Regions from separate parts of the Hydrogenophaga sp. RWCD_12 genome, predicted to be linked through region 1. Evidence: predicted binding sites of a transcription regulator. Region 1 holds the regulator's gene; the other holds the start of a gene.

Region 1 (6,302 bases):
GCATGTCGCTCGAGGAAGTGAAGCGCGAACACAAGGAAAACGAAGGCGACCCGCACGTCAAGGGACAGCGCCGGCGCCGCCAGCGCGAGCTGGCCAACCGCCTGAGCATCGGTGCCGTGCCCAAGGCCGACCTGGTGGTGATGAACCCGACCCACTACGCCGTGGCGATCCAGTACGACGACGCCACCATGACCGCGCCGCGCGTGATCGCCAAGGGCGCCGACCTGCTCGCGCTGCGCATCCGCGATGTGGCCAAGGAACACAAGATCCCGGTGCTGCAGTCGCCCATGCTGGCGCGCGCGCTGTACGCCCACTCCGAGCTGGACCAGGAGATTCCGTCGGCGCTCTACACGGCGGTCGCCCAGGTGCTGGCCTACGTCTACCAGCTGCGCGCCGCCCTCGCGGGTCGCGGCGCCATGCCCGGCGATCCGCCGCAGCCGGAAGTGCCCAAGGAACTCGATCCGCACTGGAAGAAACCCGCCACCCCGGGAGCCGCTGAATGAACGCCCAACTGAAATTCCTGCAGCAGTGGTTCGGACGCCACGCCGCCGTCGCCCACGGGCTGGCCGCACCGCTGCTGGTCATCACCGTGCTGTCGATGATGGTGCTGCCGCTGGCGCCCTGGGTACTCGACACCTTCTTCACGCTCAACATCGCGACCGCGCTGGTGGTGATGATGGTGGCGGCCTACATGCGCCGTCCGCTGGACTTCTCGGTCTTTCCGACAGTGCTGCTGCTGACGACGCTGCTGCGGCTGTCGCTGAACGTGGCCTCCACGCGGGTGGTGCTGATGCACGGCCACACCGGTCCGGGCGCGGCCGGTGCGGTGATCGAGGCCTTCGGCCACTTCCTGATCGGCGGCAACTTCGCGGTCGGTTTCATCGTGTTCGCGATCCTGGTGGTGATCAACTTCGTGGTGATCACCAAGGGCTCGGAGCGCATCGCCGAGGTGTCGGCCCGCTTCACCCTGGACGCCATGCCCGGCAAGCAGATGGCGATCGACGCCGACCTGGGCGCCGGCCTGATCGACGAGAAGGAAGCCCGCCGCCGCCGCGCGGAAGTGGGCGAAGAAGCCGAGTTTTTCGGCTCGATGGACGGTGCCTCCAAGTTCGTGCGCGGCGACGCGATCGCCGGCATCCTGATCCTGTTCATCAACATCGTCGGCGGACTGATCATCGGTGTGGTGCAGCACGGGCTGTCCGCCGGCGAGGCTGCCGACAGTTACATCCTGCTGGCCGTCGGTGACGCGCTGGTGGCGCAGATCCCCGGCCTGCTGATCTCGGTCGCCGCCGCCATGGTGGTCTCGCGCGTGGGCAAGGATGTGGACCTCGGCAACCAGCTGATCGGCCAGATGTTCATGTCTTCCCGCGTGACCGGCATCACCGCCGCGGTGCTGTTCCTGCTGGGCATCGTGCCCGGCATGCCGCACGTGGTGTTCCTGACCTTTGCGCTGTTGATGGGTGGCCTGGCCTGGTGGCGGTTGCAGGAAGAGCGGCGGCCGCCGGTGGTCGAGCAGCCGCCCGCGCCGACCAGCGACGGCGAAGCCACCTGGGACGACCTGCAGCCGGTCGACCTGCTGGGCCTGGAGCTGGGCTATCGCCTGATCGCCATGGTCGACAAGAACCGCCAGGGCGACCTGCTCACCCGCATCAAGGGCGTGCGCAAGAAGTTCGCGCAGGAAGTCGGTTTCCTGCCGCCGGCGGTGCACGTGCGCGACAACCTGGAGCTGCGCCCCAGCGGCTACCGCATCACCCTGCGTGGCGTGGTGGTGGGCGAGGGCGAGGTGTTCCCCGGCATGTTCCTGGCGATCGACCCGGGCGGCATCGGCACACCGCTGATCGGCACCCCCACCACCGACCCCGCGTTTGGCCTGCCGGCGCACTGGATCGACGAGAAGCAAAGGGAACACGCGCAAATGGCGGGTTTTACGGTGGTTGATTCCGAGACTGTGCTGGCCACCCATCTTTCACACTTGATGCAAGTCCAGGCCGCCAAGTTGCTGAGCCGGACGGAGACCCAGGAACTGGTCGAACACGTGACCCGCCTGGCCCCGAAACTGATCGAAGAAGTCGTGCCGAAAATGGTCTCCATTGCCACCTTCCAGAAAGTGCTGCAGCTGCTGCTGGAAGAGTCGGTGCACGTGCGCGACATCCGGACCATCATCGAATCGCTGGCCGAACACGCTGGTGCCAGCACCGACCCGGTCGAACTGGCGCGCCGCGTGCGCACCGCCCTGTCGCCGGCCATCGTCCAGCAGATCTACGGCGGTTCCGTCAAGGAACTGGAAGTCATCGCGATCGAACCCGGCCTGGAGCGTCTGCTGATGCAGGCCCTGACCGGCAACGGCGCCGGCGCGCTGGACCCCGGCGTGGCCGAGACGCTCTCGAAGTCGGCCGCCGACATCGCCAACCGCCAGGAAGAAAAGGGTGTGCCCGCCTGTCTGCTGGTGCCCGACGCCATCCGCAACGCCATGGCCCGCCTGCTGCGCCGCGCCGCGCCGCGCCTGCAGGTCCTGGCCCACAGCGAAATTCCTGAAACCCACCTGATCCGCATCGGCCCGATTCTTGGGGAGCTTGCAGCATGAACATCCAGCGATTCACCGCGTCGACCTCGCGCGAAGCCATGGCCAAGGCCCGCAACGCTTTCGGCGACAGCGCCGTGATCCTCTCCAGCCGCGCCACCGACGACGGCTTCGAGGTGATGGCCGCGGCCGAAGAGAGCCTGGCGTCGATCAGCCCCGCACCCGCCGCGCCCGAACGCAGCGAGCGCATGCAGCCGATCCGCACCCGCGCCGCCGCCCAGGCACCGGCCTTCGCCGACTCGGTGCAGAACGACACCGAACAGATGGCGATGAGCACGCTGTCGTTCCAGGAATATGTGCGCGAACGCATGCTGCGCAAGCGCCGCGCCGAAATGGGCATGCCCGAAGAAGAAGCACCTGCCCCGGCGCCACGCATGGCCGCGCCGCGCGCCCCCGCGCCGACCCCGATGCCAGCCCACGCTCCGGCCACGATGGCGCCCTCGCGTCCTGCACCGCGCCTGCAGATGGCCGACCCCGAACCGGCACCGATCCGCACCCGTGCACCGGCACCCGCGCCGACCTGGGAAGACGCTGCCCCGAAGGCCCCGCGCATGGCCGCCCCCCAGATGGGTGACCAGCGCATGGCGGTCGAACTCTCCGCGCTCAAGGAAATGATCGAGGAGCGCTTCAACACCCTGGCCTGGCTGGGTTCGTCCAAGCAGAACCCGATCCAGTCCAACCTGATGCTCAAGCTGATCCGCGCCGGCTACTCGCCCGCGATCGCCCGCACCGTGCTCGACCGCATTCCGGCCGACTCGGGCGCCCCGCAGGCGGTGCGCTGGGTGATGGACACCCTGACCCGCAACCTCAAGACCGCACCCAACGGTGCCAGCCTGTGCGACGAGGGCGGCGTGGTTGCCCTGATCGGTGCCACCGGCGTCGGCAAGACCACCACCGCCGCCAAGCTCGCCGCCCAGTGCGTGCGCCAGTACGGCGCTGCCAGCGTCGGCCTGATCACGCTGGACACCTACCGCGTCTCGGGCTACGAGCAGCTGCGCACCTACGGCCGCATGCTCGGTGTCGTCGCCCACCTGGCGCACGACCGCGCCGCGCTGAAGGACCTGCTGAATCTGCTCTCGGGCAAGCGCATGGTCATCATCGACACCGCCGGCCTGGGTCAGCGCGACCAGCGCATCCAGGAAATGCTCGACGTGCTGGACATGCCCGCCGTCAAGAAAGTGCTGGTGCTCAACGCGGGCGCTCACGGCGACACGCTGGACGATGTGCTGACCTCGTTCAAGGCCAGCACGCTGCACGGGGTGGTGCTCTCCAAGGTCGACGAAGCCGTCAAGCTCGGCCCGGCGATCGACGCCCTGATCCGCCACCAGGTGGTGCTGCGCGGCGTCGCCAACGGCCAGCGCGTGCCCGAAGACTGGCAGAACCCCGACGCCGCGACCATGGTCCGCATCTCGCTGGGCACCGAAGGCAAGTCGGCCTACGACCCGCTGGCCACCGAGATGGGCTTCTACTTCTCGCAGGGTGCGACGCAAGGCGTGCATTTGGGAGGCTCGCATGTTTGAGATCGGCACCGACCAGGCCGCCGGCCTGCGCACCTCCGCACCGCGGCGCGGTCCGGCCATGATGCCGATCGCCAGCCCGGCGCAGCCCGCCGGCGCCTACGAACTGCTGTGCCTGCTGGCGATGCAGCTCAAGGGCCTGGGCTACCTGCCAGTGATCGTCGATGCGACCGCCACCGAAGCCAGCGCACGCCGCGACAACGACGGCAGCCACCTGGGCCTGCAGCACGCACTGACCGATGGCTCGATCTCGGGCCTGGGTCAACCGGGCGAAGGCCACGAATGGCTGGTGATGCCCGCTGCCTTGGGCCTCAAGACCCTGCAGCAGACGGCGCTGGCCGCCGGTGGCGCGGTCGCGCTCTCGCGACTGCTCTCGCCCTTCGCACCCGAAGCCCTGTTGCTGATGTTCGGCCCGGCCCACGCACTGGCGCCGCTGGTGAGCAACCTTTCGGCCCGCGTGCTGGTGCCTGTGCTGCCCTGGCCACAGGCCAGCGTCGACGCCTACGGCGCGATCAAGCTGCTGCACATGGCGGGTGCCACCCCGGTGCTTGCGCCGCTGGACCACGAACGGGCGCAGCCGCCGGTGCACCCGGTGTTGGCCGGCGTGACCGACTGCGCTCGCAAACACCTGGGCATTGACGTGGAACGCTGGAATCCGCTCGTGTGGGCGACCGGCGTGCAGGAGTGCGCCCTGGGCCGGCCGCAGCGGCCCGACACCTCCCAAGGACTGCGCGACGCGCGGTACGCCGGACCGGGATCGCCCTTCCTGGGCGCTGGTTCCCAACTCTGGAGCTGACGACGATGTACACCGCCAAAGGCACCCTCAACCGCGACGACCAGCTGCGCAAGTACAGCCCGCTGGTGCGGCGCCTGGCCCATCACATGATCGCCAAGCTGCCACCCAGTGTCGAGGTCGACGACCTGATCCAGGTCGGCATGATCGGGTTGACCGAAGCCATCGCGCGATTCGAACCCACGCAGGGCGTGCAGTTCGAGACCTTTGCCAGCCAGCGTATCCGCGGCGCCATGCTCGACGAGTTGCGCGAAGGCGACTGGATGAGCCGCGGCTCGCGCAAGAGCCAGAAAGACATCGAACAGGCAGTGCACCGCCTGCAGCAGAAGCTGCACCGGGCGCCAATGGAATCGGAAATCGCCAAGGAGCTGGGCATGACGCTGCCCGACTACCAGCACATGCTGGCCAAGGTGCGCGGCACCCAGCTGGTCTACCTCGAAGACATCAGCGGCCGCGACGACGATGAAGAAGGTTTCCTGGACCGCCACATGGGCGACAACGAGGCCGACCCGTCCTCGCTGCTGCAGGACCAGCGCATGCGCATGGCCCTGGTCGAGGCGATCAAGAACCTGCCCGAGCGCGAGCAGCAGATCATGTCGATGTACTACGAGCACGACATGAACCTGAAGGAAATTGCGGCAGTGCTGGGCGTGACCGAGTCGCGCATCTGCCAGCTGCACAGCCAGTCGATCGCCCGCCTGCGTTCCAAGCTGCGCGAGCACTGAACCCCCACGCTCCGCCGCTGCGCGGGTCGCTGCCCCCCGAGGGGGTGCGAATTCAGCTTGGGGCGGCCCGGCGCTGAATTCGTCGCCCCCATGCGCCGCCGCTGCGCGGGTCGCTGCCCCACGCTCCAATCCGGTGAACTGGCGGGTCGGGGGCCCGGTGATCGGCCCTTTGCCTGCGGCGTGGCTGCCTACAGTGGCCACATCGCCCCAGAGACGGACTGTTCACCATGACCGAGATCACCGCCGACCGATTGCCCACGCTGCTGGACGCCGTGCCCAAGGGTGTGCGTGTGCTGTCGCTGGACTGCTTCGACACCATCGTCTGGCGCAAGGTCGCCAAACCCACCGACGTCTTCTTCGCGCTGCAGGATTCGGCGCTCTGGCAGGCCCACGGCATCACCGCGCCGCTGCGCGCCAAGGCCGAGGACGCCGCGCGCCGACGCAAACACCTGCTGGCCCGCACGCGCGAGGTGAGCATCGAGGAGATCTACCGCGAACTGCTGCCCGCCCTGAGCGAGACCGAGCGCGCGCCCTGGGTGGCGCTGGAGCTGGAGGCGGAAAAGGCGCATGGCTTCGTCTTCGAGCCGACCCTGGCGCTGATCCGCGCGGCGCAAGCGCGCGGCCTGCGCGTGATCGTGGTCAGCGACACCTATTTTTCCCACGTGCAGCTGCGAGAACTGCTGGCC
Region 2 (6,302 bases), on a different contig from region 1:
ACTATGGGAAGGTGTTGAAGACGGTGTTGCGGGAGCGCGTGGGGGTGGCTGGAGCCAGTGAAGCCAAGCGCGCCTGAACGGGCAGTGTTCGCGGGCGCACCGACCGGCGTTCGGAAATGGGCGATGGTGGGTGCCGGGTCACGCACCGTCGACCCATCTGATGGAGATCGCCCCCATGAACAAGCGCACTGCACTACTCTTCCTCACCGCCGCCATGGCCGCCACGATCGTGGTGGGTGGCTGCAGCAAGCCGGCTGAAACCCCTGCAGCCGTGCCCGAAGCCCCAGCCGCGGCCGCGGCCGCCAACGTCCCGGACGCCGACGTGACCAACCATGTGACGACCGCTCTGCAGCAGAGCGAATCACTCAAGGGTTTCAACATCGAGGTCGTGACCGCCAAGGGCGACGTGCGCCTGATCGGCGTGCTCGACAGCCAGGCGCAAATCGATGAGGCACTCAAGATCGCGCGCGCATCGGAAGGCGCCCACGCCGTTCACGATGAGCTCACGGTCAAGAAGTAAGGCTGCACCGTGTTCAGGCATTTGATCCGCCTGTGCGCTGTGGCTGCGCTGTCTGTTTCAGCGTTGCTCGGTGCGACGGGTTTGGCACAGACCAGCGTCGCCCAGGGAGGTCCGGTCACGGTGGTTGTGGAAGTCACGCTCGCGGAGAACACCACGTCCGCCGAAGCCTTGGTGGCACTGAACGGCATGAGAGCCATGATGAAACGTCAGGCGGGCTACCTGTCGGAGGAGTTTCTGCAGAACCTCAATGCGGACAACGCGCCGCGCTATGTGCATGTGTCCCGCTGGGCCTCGATGGGCTACTGGGCTGCATTGTTCAGGTCGCCCGAGTTCGAACGCCTCAATGCGCATGGCAACGCACACTACACCATCTCGGCCAGCGCGTTTCTGCCAGCGGAATAGGTTCAGACCCGTCGATGGTTCTCAGCGGATCTGGCGCAGCGAAGAGAGTGTCATGAACCGACTGAACGGATCCTCCCGGTAATCCGCAAACGGCCCACATGCCTCAAACCCGAATCGCCGGTACATCGCGATCGCCGGTTCAAACGGCGGCGTGCTGCCGGTTTCCAGGCTGACCCGTGCGTAGCCGCGCTCACGGGCGAGCCTGAGCAGTTCGGTGAGGATGGCCTGCCCGGCACCCTGGCGCAGGTGGCGCGCGCTGGTGCGCATGGACTTGAGCTCGCCGTGGCCGCCTTCGGTGGCGGTGGTGGGTGTCAGTTCCTTGAGGGCGCCCATGGCGACCAGTTCGCCTTCGGCGCCGGCAGGGGTGTCGGCTGAGGCCTCCGCCGGCAGGCGCCAGGCGGTGAGGAAGGTGATCTCGGGCCGGCGCAGGCCGTCGAGGTCCAGCGCGAACACACATTCGGGCGGCGACTCGGCGCGCATGCCGGCGAGGTGTTCTTCGAGCAGGGCGATGACCTGCGGGTGCGTGAGTGCGCGGTCGATGCGGATGTCGAACTGGCGCGGCGGTGCCTCTGGATGCATGTCGCTCCCTCCCTGGGCGGCGTGTTTTCTGGCCGAAATGGCTCTGCGGCCATTGTGTTCGTTTTGTTACCGGTGAAGCAAGCCGGACGGCTCAAGCGAACCGGGCGCCGGCCGATAAAGGTGGAACCCCTTGAAAGGAACTGCCATGGACCTCGAAATCTCCCCCGAACTGCTCGTCAACCGAGTGGTCCAGTCCCGCCAGGGCTCCGTGGCCGAGGCGGCCCAGGTGCACGTGCTGAAGAAAGCGATGGACCTGCAGGAGTCGGCGTCTGCCACGCTGCTGAACTCGGTGGCCGGCAGCCTGCCGCTGGCCAGCAGCGGCTCGGTGGGGACGAGGGTCAACGCGATGGTGTGACGTTGAGTTCGAACCGGTAGGTGAAAGCGAACTTCAACGTGACGCCCGCGCCATTGCGCGAGACCGGGCTGAACTTCCATTGGGCGACCGCGTCGCGCGCAGCCGCCGAGAGATCGTCGTTCGGGCTTTCCACCACGGTCACATGGCTCACCGAACCATCCGCGAGGACGTCGAACCGCAGCGTCACGCTGCCTTCAACACCTTGCTGCAACGCCTTGATCGGGTATTCCGGCAACGCCGCGTTGAGCAGTTGAAGCGGTTTGTCCAGCGGCGGCTTGACCTGGTGTTCCAGCGTCTCGCGGATCAGCTCGCGCTGCGCATCCTGGCTGCTCAGGAACGCCGGGTTGTTCCCCACGCGGTAGGCAGTACCGCCTTGGGGCAGGGCGCAAGCACCCAGGAGCGTCAGGGTCACCAAGGCGGTGGCGAAGCGGGCTTGGGTGAACGGCATGGCAGGATCTGGCGATCTTTTGATTCAGGCGTGCCCGTTGGCATCGCCTTTCAGAACAAATTTTGCGGCTTGTCGTCGAAGCGGAACGTGTTGATCACCCACCCGCTCTTCCCCAGGTAGCAGAAAAAGACCCAAGGCATGGCTTGGTTGTCGTACTTTTGAAAGTAGGTCAGTCGGACCATGGACTTGCCGACCCATTTCTCCTCGATGAACTCCTGACCAATAGGGTTGCCAAATCGGGCGGCCACCGTGGGGAGGAAAGCGGCGGACTGCGCGAGCATCGAGTCGAACTCGGCCTTTGGGATGACCGTCAGATGGCGGAAGCTCTTGAGGGCCGCGTCGGTTTCACCTTTACCAGCAAGCTGCATGGCCGCGTCCGTCACTTTTCTCAGCTCCTCAAAGGTCGCCAGACCCTGAGCGAATGATGTCGCGCTGCAGATGGTCAGCGTTGCAGCGATCAGGATCCTTGAGAGTCGTCGTTTCATGTGGTGTTGTCCCTGTGTGAGTCGTCTAAACGCCCGGAGTCCCGTTTTAGCATGCGCGCCGCCAGCACACTGGCGAGCAGCACGAGCACGCTGCTGACCAGCGCAGTGAACTGCAGCGCATCGGTGAAGGCGGCCTGCGCGGCGCTCACCAGCGCCCGGGCCGCGTCGGGCGGCAAGCGGTTCGCGGCTTCAAGGGCGCCGCCGAGCGTGCTCTGTGCCTGTGCCGGCAACTCGGCCAGCCCCGCGCCGTCCAGCTGGTGGCGGTAGATGAGCGTGCCCGCGCTGCCGAACAGCGCGATGCCCAGCGCACCACTGAACTCGGAGGCTGTCTCGGCGATGGACGAGGCCGCGCCCGCGCGCTCGGGCGGTGCCGCGGTGATGATCTGTTCGGTGCCGATCGCGAACACCGGCGCCATGCCCAGGCTGACCACGACCATGCCGGCCACCAGCACCCACAGCGCCCACGGGCCGTCGGCGCCCACCATCAGCAGCATGCCCACGGCCGCCGCGGCCAGGCCCCGGACCATCACCGGGCCGGGGCCGTAGCGCGCGGCCATGCGCGGCGCCAGCACCATCGAGCCGAACACGAAGCCGCCGGCCCAGGGCACGGTGGCCCAGCCGGCCTGCAGCGGCGTGAGCATCAGCACCATCTGCAGGTACTGCGCGATGAAGATGTAGACACCGAACATCGCCAGGCACGACAGCGCGTAGGCCACGATGGCGGTGCGGAAGGTCGGGATGGCGAACAGCCGCAGCTCCAGCAGCGGGTAGTCGATCACCCGCTGGCGCCGCACGAACACCCAGCCCACAGCCACGCCCGCGGCCAGCAGCGCCAGCCGCGCCGTGTTGGGGCCGGCCTCGGCCATGGCCTTGATGGCGTAGATGGTGCCGAGCACGGCGGCCAGCGAGAGCAGCACGCTGGCCGCGTCGATGCGGCCGGCGTTTTCGTCGCGGTACTCGGGCAGCAGGCGCGGCCCCAGCACCAGCAGCAACACCATCACCGGCACCGCGGGCAGGAACACCGAACCCCACCAGAAATGCTCCAGCAGCCAGCCGCCCACCAGCGGGCCGATGGCGCTGCCGACCGAGAACGCGGTGATCCACACGCCGATGGCGAACTGGCGCTGCGTCTCGTCGTGGAACATGTTGCGGATCAGCGAGAGCGTGGACGGCGCCAGCGTGGCGCCGGCAATGCCCAGCAGCGCGCGCAGCACGATCAGTTCGGCCTGCGAACGCGCAAACGCGGCCAGCACCGAGGCCGCGGCAAAGAAGGCCACGCCGATCAGCAACAGGCGGCGGCGCCCGATGCGGTCGCCCAGCGTGCCCATGGTGATCAGAAATCCGGAGACCAGAAACCCGTAGATGTCGATGATCCACAGCAGCTGCGAGGCGCTGGGCGCCAGCGCGCGGCTGAGCGCCGGCACCGCGAGGTTGAGCACCGTCAGGTCCATCGCATAGACCAGACAGGGCAGGGCGATCACAGCCAGCCCCCACCATTCGCGGGGGGTGGCTTTGGCGGATGTGGTCATGCGATGTTCAGAAGGCTGCCGACCGACTGCTCCAGCAGCTGGACCAGCTCGGGGTCCATGTACTTGTACTCGTCGGGGATGTCGAGCACGTGAACCGGCTTGCCGGCCAGCAGGTCACCGAAGTCTGCGGCGAGGCGCGACTTGTGTTTCTGCTCCATCACGATCACCACGTCGGCCCACTCGACGTCGGCGTCCGAGACCGTGTGGCGCGCACTGGGGCTGGTGCCGCCGGAGCGCACGTTGAGTTGTGGATGCCGCCGCCAGACTTGCTCGGCGGTGGGGCTGCGCCACTGGTTGCGGCTGCAGACGAAGAGGACATTTTGCTTTTCCCTGTGCATCGTCCCGAGTGTCGCCAAAAGACATCAGCTGCGACCGATCCGCTTGCGCACTTCGTCGCACGCCCGCTACAGTTCGCCCCTCGCTTCGCGCCGCCCATCGACACCGATGCCCGTGCGCGGCGACTCCCACCCCCTCAACCACTCACCAGGAGAAACACATGCAAAACAACATGACCTCCCTGTGGGCTGGGTCAGCGGTGGCGGGGCTGTCGGTCTAAGACGCTCCCCCTCTCTCTGTTCCGCGCCCATGGCTGGCCGGCAACGCGTTCGCGTTGCGCGGTGGGTTGTGGTGCGCGCGTCTGTCCCGGTCCGGTTTCAACGTTTTTGATTCTGGATTTTTCATGGGCAACTTTGTCAAAACCCTGTCGGACCGCGCCTGCGTGGTCGCGTCCGACACAACGTGGATGGAAGACGCTGCCATTGCGCAGCTGGTCACCACGTCACAACTCGAAGGCATGCAACGCGTCGCCGGCATGCCCGATCTGCACCCCGGTCGCGGCTACCCGGTCGGTGCGGCTTTCTTCTCGGTGGGGCGGTTCTATCCCGCCCTGGTCGGCAACGACATCGGCTGCGGCATGGCGCTGTGGCAGACCGATCTGCAGGCGAGCGCCGTGCGGCTGGACAAGCTGGAAAAGCGCGTGGGCAACATCGACGGTCCGATGGACGACGCGGCGGCGCGGGCGCACGCCATGCAGGCCGCTGGCGTGCTGCTCAATGGCCACGAGGCGTCGCTGGGCACCATTGGCGGCGGCAACCACTTCGCAGAGTTCCAGCAGGTGGACACGGTGTTCGACGCGGATGCGCTGTCGGCGCTGGGCATCGATCCGAAGTGCCTGCAGCTGCTGGTGCACAGCGGCTCGCGAGGGCTGGGCGAGCGCATCCTGCGCCTGCATGTCGACGCGTTCGGGCACCACGGTCTGCAGGCCGGAACGCCCGAAGCGGTGGCATATCTGGCGCAGCACGACGGCGCCTTGCGCTACGCGCGCTGCAACCGCCACCTGGTGGCGCATCGGCTGCTGGGCAACGTGCGGGCCGAGGGACGCTGCGTGCTGGACGTGCACCACAACTTCGTGGCGCCGGCGATCATCCAAGGCCAGGACGGCTGGCTGCACCGCAAGGGCGCGACGCCGTCGGACGCCGGGGCTGTGCTGATTCCCGGCTCGCGGGGTGACCACAGCTACCTGGTGCGCCCGGCGCGCCTGTGCAACGACACCCTGCTGTCGCTGGCGCATGGCGCGGGCCGCAAGTGGATCCGCTCGGCCTGCAAGGACCGGCTGTTCAAGCTGATGACGCCCACGCAGATGGGCCGCACGGCGATGGGCAGCCGCGTGATCTGCAACGACCGCCAGCTGATTTACGAGGAGGCGCCGCAGGCCTACAAGCCCATCGACAGCATCGTGCAGACGCTGGTCGGTGCGGGGCTGGTCGAGCTGCTGGCGCGGACCAAACCGGTGCTGACCTACAAGACGCGTGGGGAGTGCTGCGAATGATCCTCCTGCAACTGACGGCCAACACTGGCCCCGAAGAGTGCTGCCTGGCGGTGCGCAAGGCGTTGTCGCAGCTGCTGCGCGAATGCGATGCAGCGGAAGTTCGCACCGAGCTGCTGGAGCAGGTGCCGGGCGAGCGGCCGGGCAACTTCCGCTCCG

Evidence for each region. Region 1 encodes FliA, which starts transcription of late flagellar genes. Its sites were predicted from a motif close to CTAAAGTTTNNNNNNNNNNNGCCGNTA; they were not measured.
Region 2: the regulator FliA is predicted to act here: its motif matches at 1,592-1,618, upstream of ACLIJ1_RS00130 (putative motility protein).

Annotation. Positions count from the first base shown of each region.
Region 1 is NZ_JBKIXC010000003.1:192,661-198,962, reverse strand. Features, by position in the region: gene flhB (flagellar biosynthesis protein FlhB) at 1-503, shown strand, start outside; gene flhA (flagellar biosynthesis protein FlhA) at 500-2,584, shown strand; gene flhF (flagellar biosynthesis protein FlhF) at 2,581-4,101, shown strand; gene ACLIJ1_RS12860 (hypothetical protein) at 4,094-4,894, shown strand; gene ACLIJ1_RS12855 (RNA polymerase sigma factor FliA) at 4,900-5,616, shown strand; gene ACLIJ1_RS12850 (HAD family hydrolase) at 5,844-6,302, shown strand, end outside.
Region 2 is NZ_JBKIXC010000001.1:24,819-31,120, forward strand. Features, by position in the region: gene ACLIJ1_RS00110 (AMP-binding protein) at 1-77, shown strand, start outside; gene ACLIJ1_RS00115 (BON domain-containing protein) at 176-520, shown strand; gene ACLIJ1_RS00120 (antibiotic biosynthesis monooxygenase family protein) at 602-922, shown strand; gene ACLIJ1_RS00125 (GNAT family N-acetyltransferase) at 944-1,501, opposite strand; gene ACLIJ1_RS00130 (putative motility protein) at 1,647-1,856, shown strand; gene ACLIJ1_RS00135 (energy transducer TonB) at 1,840-2,304, opposite strand; gene ACLIJ1_RS00140 (hypothetical protein) at 2,355-2,789, opposite strand; gene ACLIJ1_RS00145 (MFS transporter) at 2,786-4,318, opposite strand; gene ACLIJ1_RS00150 (low molecular weight protein tyrosine phosphatase family protein) at 4,315-4,656, opposite strand; gene ACLIJ1_RS00155 (RNA ligase RtcB family protein) at 4,998-6,146, shown strand; gene prfH (peptide chain release factor H) at 6,143-6,302, shown strand, end outside.